2 regions of the Nonomuraea sp. NPDC054003 genome follow, and region 1 is predicted to be linked to the other one. Evidence: riboswitches for the same ligand, from Rfam matches in the RefSeq annotation. Region 1 holds a riboswitch; the other holds the start of a gene.
The links. A riboswitch is a leader RNA that binds a small molecule or an ion and turns the genes downstream of it on or off. The one in region 1 is predicted to bind glycine.
Positions count from the first base shown of each region.

Region 2: another riboswitch for glycine. It lies ahead of gcvP (aminomethyl-transferring glycine dehydrogenase); the one in region 1 lies ahead of gcvT (glycine cleavage system aminomethyltransferase GcvT).

Region 1 covers NZ_JBVJKR010000008.1:282,075-287,034, forward strand. The annotation lists gene ACZ6YG_RS22850 (hypothetical protein) at 1-280, shown strand, start outside; gene ACZ6YG_RS22855 (L-serine ammonia-lyase) at 307-1,683, opposite strand; gene gcvH (glycine cleavage system protein GcvH) at 1,741-2,130, opposite strand; gene gcvT (glycine cleavage system aminomethyltransferase GcvT) at 2,127-3,218, opposite strand; glycine riboswitch at 3,251-3,348, opposite strand; glycine riboswitch at 3,349-3,446, opposite strand; gene ACZ6YG_RS22870 (gamma-glutamyl-gamma-aminobutyrate hydrolase family protein) at 3,464-4,192, opposite strand; gene ACZ6YG_RS22875 (3-oxoacyl-ACP reductase) at 4,189-4,953, opposite strand; gene ACZ6YG_RS22880 (aldehyde dehydrogenase family protein) at 4,958-4,960, opposite strand, start outside.
Region 2 covers NZ_JBVJKR010000004.1:450,554-455,513, forward strand. The annotation lists gene ACZ6YG_RS12665 (FHA domain-containing protein) at 1-122, shown strand, start outside; gene ftsR (transcriptional regulator FtsR) at 146-772, shown strand; gene ACZ6YG_RS12675 (bifunctional nuclease family protein) at 879-1,349, shown strand; gene ACZ6YG_RS12680 (MerR family transcriptional regulator) at 1,498-2,118, shown strand; glycine riboswitch at 2,170-2,261, shown strand; gene gcvP (aminomethyl-transferring glycine dehydrogenase) at 2,416-4,960, shown strand, end outside.

The sequences.
Region 1 (4,960 bases):
GCTGAGCCTCGGCTGGGGCCGGTTCGGGACGCGGTCCGGCACGGGCACGGCGATGCTCTGCGTGGGCCTCAAGGACGTGGAAGGGCTGTCGCGGGCGGCGGTGCGGGTGCTCGGCGAGCTGGAAGGCACGGCCCGGCTGCGGATCTCGCTCTCCTGCCCGCCGGGGGCGGACGTGGGCGCGGTGGTGGGCAAGCTGGACCGGGAGATCGTCGGCCGCATCCGGCGTGAGGTCCGCGACGACGAGCTGGGCGCGGTGGTCCGCATCCACGTCCGTCGCTAGACCTCACGCCGCCTGGGATTAGCGTCTCAGCACTCGATGACGTTCACGGCGAGGCCGCCGCGCGAGGTCTCCTTGTACTTGTCGAGCATGTCCCTGCCGGTGTCGCGCATGGTCTTGATGGCCTTGTCGAGCGACACGTGGTGGCGGCCGTCGCCGCGCAGCGCGATGCGGGCCGCGGTGATGGCCTTGATGGAGGCGACCGCGTTCCGCTCGATGCACGGGATCTGCACCAGGCCGCCGATCGGGTCGCAGGTCAGGCCCAGGTTGTGCTCGATGCCGATCTCGGCGGCGTTCTCCACCTGCTCGGGGGTGCCGCCGAGGACCTCGGTGAGCCCCGCCGAGGCCATCGAGCAGGCCGAGCCGACCTCGCCCTGACAGCCGACCTCGGCGCCGGAGATGGACGCGTTCTCCTTGAACAGCACGCCGATCGCCGCCGCCGTCAGCAGGAAGCGGATCACGCCGTCGTCGTCGGCGTTCGGGGTGAAGCGGGAGTAGTACGTGAGCACGGCGGGGATGATGCCGGCCGCGCCGTTGGTGGGGGCGGTGACGATGCGGCCCCCGGCGGCGTTCTCCTCGTTGACGGCCAGGGCGAACAGCGACACCCAGTCCATCGCCTGCAGCGGGTCCTTCTCGGCGGACTCGGCCTGCAGGCGGCGGTGCAGCTGGTGGGCGCGGCGCTTGACCTTGAGCCCGCCGGGCAGCACGCCTTCCTTGGCGATGCCCCGCCGCACGCACTCCGTCATGACCCGCCAGAGGTCGAGGACGCGGGCGCGGATCTCGTCCTCGCCGAGGCCGAACGCCTTCTCGTTCTCCAGCATCAGCCCGGAGATCGACAGGCCGGTGGCCGAGCAGTGCTTGAGCAGCTCCTCGCCGGTGGTGAACGGGTAGGGCAGGACCGTGTCGTCCGGCTTGATGCGGCCGGCGCCGGTGGCGGTCTCGTCGACCACGAAGCCGCCGCCGACCGAGAAGTACACCTTCTCGCGCAGGCTCCCGCCCGCCTCGTCGTAGGCGGTGAAGCGCATGCCGTTCGGGTGCTCCGGCAGCGAGATCTTCCGCTCGAACACCAGGTCCTCGCCGATCACGAACGGGATCTCCCGCTCGCCGAACAGCCGGACCGTGCCGGACTCGCGCATCGCGGCCAGCCGCTCGTCCACGGTGTCGACGTCCACCAGCTCGGGCTTCTCGCCCGACAGGCCCAGCAGGACGGCCTTGTCGCTGCCGTGGCCCTTGCCGGTCAGGCCGAGGGAGCCGTACAGGATGGCCTCGACACGTGCCGTACGGCCGAGCAGCCCGTCCTGGTGCAGGCCGCGCGCGAACCGGTGGGCGGCGGCCATCGGGCCGCCGGTGTGGGAGCTGGACGGACCGATCCCGATCTTGAAGAGGTCGAAGACGCTGATCGCCATTGATGTGCGCCTTTCACGCGCGGGGCCGGGGCCCGGTGCCGGGCCCCGGCGGGTGGGTCAGGACTCGCCCGAGGTGAGGGCGGCGTACTCCTCGGCGGAGAGCAGGTCGGCGGCGTCGCCGTCGGCGCGCACCTTGAACATCCAGCCCTCGCCGTACGGGTCGCTGTTGGCCAGCGACGGGTCGTCCACCAGGGTCTGGTTGACCTCGACCACCTCGCCGCCGACAGGCGTGTAGATCTCGCTCACGGACTTGGTGGACTCGACCTCGCCGATCGAGTCCCCGGCTTCCACGGTCGAGCCGACCTCCGGGAGCTGCACGTAGACCACGTCACCGAGGGCCTCGGCGGCGAAGGCCGTGATGCCGATCGTGGCGACCAGGCCGTCCTCCAGGCCGGAGATCCACTCGTGCTCCTTGGTGTAGCTCAGGTCGTCAGGGATGTTGCTCACTTGTTCCTCCTGTAGAAGGGCAGCTCGACCACGTCCACGGGTTCTTGCCTGCCCCTGATGTCGACGGCCAGACCTTCGCCGGCGTCGATGCCGGCGTCGACGTAGGCCAGCGCGATGGGCTTGCCCAGCGTCTGCGAGGGCGCGCCGCTGGTGACCTCGCCGACGACGGCACCGTCCTTGGTCACCGGGTATCCGTGGCGGGGCACCCGGCGGCCGCGCGCGACCAGCCCGGTCAGGCGGCGCCGCGGCGGGGTGTCCTTGACCGCCTCCAGCGCCGACCTGCCCACGAAGTCGCCCGGCTTGTCGAATTTCACCACCCTGCCCATCCCCGCGTCGAACGGGGTCAGCTTCACGCTCAGCTCGTTGCCGTACAGCGGCATGCCCGCCTCCAGGCGGAGCGTGTCACGGCTGGACAGCCCGGCCGGCTTCAGCCCGTACGGTTCGCCGGCGGCGGTCAGCGCGTGCCACAGCGGCACCGCGTCCTGGACGGCCACGAACAGCTCGAAGCCGTCCTCGCCGGTGTAGCCGGTGCGGGCGATGAGCGCCTCACGCCCGTCGACCCTGCCGGGCAGGCCGGTGTAGTACTTGAGCCCGGCCAGGTCGGCGTCGGTGAGGGTGGCGAGGATCTCCTGGGAGCGCGGGCCCTGGACGGCGATGAGGGCGTACTCGTCGGAGCGGTCCTCGACCCGCGCGTCGTACGCCTTGGCGCGGGTCATCAGCTCGTCCGCGACCTTGCCCGCGTTCGAGGCGTTGGCCACGACCATGAACTCCTCGTCGCCGAGCCGGTAGACGATGAGGTCGTCCAGCACCCCGCCGCGCTCGTCGACGATCATCGTGTAGCGCGCCCGCCCGGTCGCCAGCGCCGACAGGTGTCCCACCAGGGCGTAGTCCAGGGCGTCCGCCGCCTGCGGGCCGGTGAGGAAGATCTCCCCCATGTGCGACAGGTCGAAGAGCCCGGCCGCCTGGCGGACCGCGTTGTGCTCCGCGGACTCGCTGCCGTAGCGCAGCGGCATGAGCCAGCCGGCGAAGTCGGTCAGGGTGGCGCCGAGAGACTCGTGCACGTCTCTCAGCGGCGTCGGTCGTGACATGTCGCACCTCAGGACAGGATCGGATGCCGGGATCCTCCCCCTCTGTCGTCGGTGCCTGAGAGCTTCACCCGGCTTTTTTCCGGACTTTCACCTTCGGCGAGGTCGCGCGGACCTGCTTTCCAGAGGACACCTCGGCCGTACGGTCCTTTGCCTTGAGAGGTTCGCGGGGAGGGCTTGCTCCTTCAGGGGCCCCGACCGGCTGTCAGGGCGCTCTCCCGCACGGCTTCGACGGTGATGTGGCAAGCCTAATGGCCTTCGGGGTGAATTGTCGCGTCCGCGAACTCCGCGGCATGCGCGACCAGGGCTTCGAAGAGCGCGCAGTCGTCGGCGGCCTCAGGGTGCCACTGGACGGCGACGGCGAACGGGTGGGAGTCGAGCTCCACGGCCTCGATCGTGCCGTCCTCGGAGGTGGCCGTCACCGTCAGGCCCGCCCCCAGGCGGTCGACGGCCTGGTGGTGGTAGTGGGGCACGGTGACCGGGGCGCCGCCGAGGATCTTGGCGAGCTTGCTGCCGGCGGCGGGGCGCACGGGGAGGGGGCCGAACCGGCCCGGGGCGGGGGAGTGGCCGGTGTGGCCGACGACGTCAGGCAGGTGCTGGTGGAGGGTGCCGCCCATGGCGATGTTGAGGACCTGGAGACCCCGGCAGACGCCCAGGAAGGGGGTCCGGGCTTCCAGGGCCGCGGTCATCAGGGCGAACTCGGCGGTGTCACGAAATTTCCGGATGTAGTCGGTGCGGGGGTGGGGCGACGCGCCGTACCGGTCCGGGTCGATGTCCCCGCCGCCCGCCAGGATCAGCCCGTCCAGCCGGGTCACCAGCGCAGCCGGATCGCCCGCCGGCGGGATGAGCACCGGCTGCCCGCCCGCCCGCGTCACCTGCTCCACGTACATGTACGGCAGCAGCGCCACGGGCAGGTCCCACACCGTGAACCGGGCGGGCTCGACGTAGGTGCTGACGCCGATGACGGGCCGGCTCACAGCGGCGTCACGTACGCGCCGGAGATCCCCCCGTCGACCAGGAACTGCGACGCCGTGATGAACGACGCGTCGTCGCTGGCCAGGAAGGCGGCCGCGGCCGCGATCTCCGACGCCTCGGCGAAGCGGCCGAGCGGCACGTGCACCAGCCGCCGCTGCGCCCGCTCGGGGTCCTTGGCGAACAGCTCCTGGAGCAGCGGCGTGTTGACCGGCCCCGGGCACAGCGCGTTGACCCGGATGCCCTCCCGGGCGAACTGCACCCCCAGCTCGCGCGACATGGCCAGCACCCCGCCCTTGGAAGCGGTGTAGGAGATCTGCGAGGTCGCCGACCCCATGACGGCCACGAACGAGGCGGTGTTGATGATCGAGCCCTTGCCCTGGCGGCGCATGTAGCCGATGGCGTGCCTGCAGCACAGGTAGACGCTGGTCAGGTTGACCTCCTGGACCCGGCGCCAGGCGTCGATGCCGGTCTCCAGGATGGAGTCGTCGTCGGGCGGCGAGATGCCCGCGTTGTTGAACGCGACGTCCACGCTCCCGTAGGTCTCGAACGCGGTCTCGTACATCCGCGCCACGTCGTCCTCGCTGGTCACGTCGGCCTTGACGAACAGGCCGCCGATCTCGGTGGCGGCCTTGGCGCCCGCCTCCTCGTCGATGTCGACGCAGACGACCTTGGCGCCCTCCTCGGCGAACCGGTGCGCGGTGGCCAGGCCGATGCCGCTGCCCGCTCCGGTGATGACGGCCACGCGGTCCAGCAAACGCTGCATAGGGCTA
Region 2 (4,960 bases), on a different contig from region 1:
GCCTCAACGGCACCTACGTCAACCGGGAGCGCATCGAGGAGGTCCCGCTCCACTCCGGGGACGAGGTGCAGATCGGCAAGTTCCGGCTGCTGTTCCTGATGCGGACCCCCGTCGGCGCATGAGCTCACAGGCGGCACGCTCGCACATGAGCATCGGGGAGGTGCTCGCCCTGCTGCAGGGCGAGTTCCCCGACGTCACGATCTCCAAGATCCGTTTCCTGGAGGGCGAGGGGCTGATCGAGCCGGAGCGCACCCCGTCCGGCTTCCGCAAGTTCACCCACCTGCACGTCGAGCAGCTGCGCTACATCCTGACCGAGCAGCGCGACCACTACCTCCCGCTGCGCGTGATCAAGGACAAGATGGCCGAGAGCTTCGGCCGCCCCCGCGCGCTGCACGACAAGCAGGAGGTCAAGCTCACCCGGGCCGAGCTGCTGGAGTCCGCGGGGCTCGACGAGGAGACGCTCACCGAGCTGGAGGATTACGGGCTGCTGGCGCCGGTCGCCCGGCGCTACGACGAGGAAGCGCTGAAGATCGCCCGGGCCGTGGGCGGGCTGGCCCGCTTCGGCCTGCACGCCCGTCATCTGCGCGCCGTCAAGGCCGCGGCGGAGCGGGAGGCCGGTCTGGTCGAGCAGACGGTCGCGCCCATACTCAAACGCCGCAAGCCCGGCGCGATCGGTGAGGCCGACGAAGCGGCCAGGGAGCTGTCGGCGCTCCTGCTCGACCTCCATGCCGCCCTGCTGCGTACGGGGGTTCGTGGCGTTCTGGGCCGATGAGCGGCCTGCGGGACATTCAGGGCTCGGCGGGTGTTACGTTGAAATGCAGAAGCGGACCAGCGATGACCTGAGCCGGGCCACCGGCCAGTCGAATATGGAGCAGCCCGTGTTGCAGATGGAGGTAGTGGGCGTTCGGGTAGAAATGCCCACCAATCAGCCGATCGTTCTGCTCAAGGAGGCACACGGGGAGCGGTTCCTGCCGATCTGGATCGGCATGACCGAAGCGACGGCCATAGCGCTGGCACAGGCCGACGAGCCGCCGCCCCGGCCGCTCACCCACGATCTTTTCAGGGACGTGCTGAGCGCGCTCGGCGTGGGTCTGCGCGCCGTCAACATCGTCGCTCTGCGTGACGGCATCTTCTTCGCCGACCTCGTGTTCTCCAACGGCGTGGAGGTCAGCGCCCGGCCCTCCGACTCGATCGCGCTGGCGCTCCGCACCGGAGCCCGCATCTTCGCCAGCGAGGAGGTGGTCCAGGAGGCCGGTGTGATCATCCCCGACGACCAGGAGGACGAGGTGGAGAAGTTCAGGGAGTTCCTTGACACGATCTCACCCGAGGACTTCGGCCGGGCGGGGTAGGTATTTCAGTGCATTTACGCTTCACGACGCGCCGAGCCGGATCGTTGACTGAGCATGGTCACGGTCCTACGGTGCAAGTGAAACCCGTGGTCGACCTTTTACGAACCCCCAGATGAGGCCACGGGATGAGAGAAAGCCGGAGGTCCGCGTGGCGGTCAGCAGCGGCGAGGGAAAGACGGCCGGCCAGGAAGATCCGGTGCGGCGCGAGAGTGCGCGGCAGCGTGCCGGAGAACAAGGATTGCTCTTCGACGAGCAGCCTGCCACGCTGCCGGACGACATCGGATACCGCGGGCCGACAGCCTGCGCGGCGGCCGGCATCACCTACAGGCAGCTCGACTACTGGGCGCGCACGGGCCTGGTGGAGCCCACGATAAGAGCCGCGCACGGCTCCGGCTCCCAGCGCCTCTACAGCTTCCGCGACATCCTGGTCCTGAAAGTCGTCAAGCGGCTCCTCGACACCGGAGTCTCCCTCCAGCAGATCCGCACCGCCGTCCAGCATCTGCGCGACCGCGGGGTCGCCGACCTCGCGCAGATCACGCTGATGAGCGACGGCGTCAGCGTCTACGAGTGCACCTCGGCCGACGAGGTCATCGACCTTCTCCAGGGCGGTCAGGGCGTGTTCGGCATAGCGCTCGGCCGGGTCTGGCGCGAGGTCGAAGGATCCCTCGCGGAGCTGCCGGGGGAACGGGCGGCGGTCGTGGACGACGTCCCGGCCGACCATCCCGCTGACGAACTGGCCCGGCGGCGGCGCGCGCGCCGCATCGGGTGACGCCCCGTACCACCCCAATTAGGGTCGAGGCTGTAATCTAGGACATGCTGACGACCCCGTGCGGGAGAGTCCCCGGCACCGCCGGGGCGCCGAAGGAGCAACCCTCCCCGGAATCTCTCAGGCGCCCGTACCGCTCGGGTGAGGCAACTCTGGAAAGCAGGTGCGTCCGCCAGGCGCACTTCACCGACGGTGCAAGCCCCGTAGCGGGGTGAAGCTCTCAGGTCGCCATGACAGAGGGGGAGATCCGGCATACGCCCGCGCCCAGCGCCGGTCTCCACAGCCTCGGGAGGCATCTCCATGACCGACCTGTCAGCACCGCCGTTCTCCAGCAGGCACATCGGGCCCTCAGCGGCCGAGCAGCAGCGCATGCTCGAGGCCGTCGGCTTCGAATCGGTCGCGGACCTGGTCGCGGTGGCCGTGCCCGAGGCCATCAGGGCCAAGGACCGGCTCAAACTGCCGGCCGCCGCGAGCGAGGCCGAGGCCATCGCCGAACTGCGCGCCCTCGCCGGCCGCAACCAGGTGCTCACCTCCATGATCGGCCTCGGCTACCACGACACGGTCACGCCCGCCGTCATCCGCCGCAACCTCCTGGAGAACCCGGGCTGGTACACCGCCTACACCCCGTACCAGCCGGAGATCTCGCAGGGCCGGCTGGAGGCGCTGCTGAACTTCCAGACCGTCGTCTCCGACCTCACCGGCCTGCCCGTCGCCGGGGCGTCCCTACTCGACGAGGCCACCGCCGCGGCCGAGGGCATGACGCTGGCACGCCGCGCCGGCAAGGCCAAGAGCCCGGTGTTCGTGGTGGACGCCGACACGCTGCCGCAGACCAAGGCCGTGCTGGCCACCCGCGCCGAACCGCTCGGCATCGAGCTCGTCGAGAGCGACCTGACCGGCGACCTGCCCGAATGCTTCGGCGTGCTGGTCCAGTACCCCGGCGCGTCCGGGCGGCTGCGCGACTTCCGCGCCGTGGCCGAGCGGGCGCACGAGGCCGGCGCGCTGGTCGTGGCCGCCGCCGACCTGCTGGCGCTCACGCTCCTGGCCGCCCCGGGCGAGCTCGGCGCCGACATCGCCGTCGGCTCCTCCCAGCGGTTCGGCGTGTCGTTCGGCTACGGCGGGCCGCACGCCGCCTACATGTCCGTACGCGAGGGACTGCAGCGCCAGATGCCCGGCCGCCTGGTCGGGGTGTCGGTCGACGCCGACGGCGCGGCCGCGTACCGGCTGGCCCTGCAGACCCGCGAGCAGCACATCCGCCGCGAGAAGGCCACCAGCAACATCTGCACCGCGCAGGTCCTGCTCGCGGTCATCGCCGGCATGTACGCCGTCTACCACGGGCCCGACGGGCTGCGGCGGATCGCCCGGCGGGTGCACCGGCACGCCGCCGCGCTCGCCGCGGGGCTGCGCGAGGGCGGCGTCGAGGTCGTGCACGCCGAGTTCTTCGACACCGTGCTGGCCCGCGTTCCCGGCCGGGCCGCCGGCATCGTCGCCGCGGCCGCCGAGCGCGGCGTCAACCTGTGGCAGGCCGACGCCGACCACGTCTCCATCGCCTGCGATGAGAAGACCGGCGCCGCCGAGCTCGCCAAGGTGTGGGCGGCCTTCGGCGTCGACCGCGCGGACGCCGCCCTGGACGCCGTGGACGACGCGCTGCCGTCCTCCCTGCTGCGCGAGTCGGACTTCCTCACCCACCCGGTGTTCAACACCCACCACAGCGAGACCTCGATGCTGCGCTACCTGCGCAGGCTCCAGGACAAGGACATCGCGCTCGACCGTTCGATGATCCCGCTCGGCTCCTGCACGATGAAGCTGAACGCGACCACCGAGATGGAGCCCATCACCTGGCCCGAGTTCGCCGGCATCCACCCGTACGCGCCCGAGGCGCAGGCGCTCGGCTACGGCGAGCTGATCCGCACGCTGGAGGACTGGCTCGCCGAGGTCACCGGCTACGACAAGGTCTCCATCCAGCCGAACGCCGGCTCCCAGGGCGAGTTCGCCGGGCTGCTGGCCATCCGCGCCTACCACCGCGCCAACGGGGACACCGGGCGCGACGTCTGCCTCATCCCGTCGTCCGCCCACGGCACCAACGCCGCCAGCGCCGTCATGGCCGGCATGCGGGTCGTGGTCGTGGCCTGCGACGACGACGGCAACGTCGACCTGGCCGACCTCGACGCGAAGATCGGCAAGCACCGCGACCGGCTGGCCGCGATCATGGTCACCTACCCGTCGACGCACGGCGTCTACGAGGAGACCGTCACGGAGATCTGCGCCAAGGTGCACGACGCCGGCGGCCAGGTGTACGTCGACGGGGCCAACCTCAACGCGCTCGTCGGCCTGGCCAAGCCCGGCGAGTTCGGCGCCGACGTCTCCCATCTCAACCTGCACAAGACGTTCTGCATCCCGCACGGCGGCGGCGGGCCCGGCGTCGGCCCGGTCGCCGTCCGCGCCCACCTCGCCCCCTACCTGCCCGGCCACCCGCTGCGCGACGGCTCTCCCGTCGGGCCCGTCTCTGCCGCTCCGTACGGCTCCGCCGGGATCCTGCCGATCTCGTGGGCGTACATCAGGATGATGGGCAGTGACGGCCTCACCGCAGCGACCGAGCAGGCCATCCTGTCGGCCAACTACCTCGCCCGCGGCCTCGCCCCGCACTACCCCGTCCTCTACACCGGCAGGGGCGGGCTGGTCGCCCACGAGTGCATCGTGGACCTGCGGCAGATCACCAAGGAGACCGGCGTCACCGTCGACGACGTGGCCAAGCGGCTCATCGACTACGGCTTCCACGCGCCCACCATGTCCTTCCCCGTCGCCGGAACGCTCATGATCGAGCCGACCGAGAGCGAGGACCTGGCCG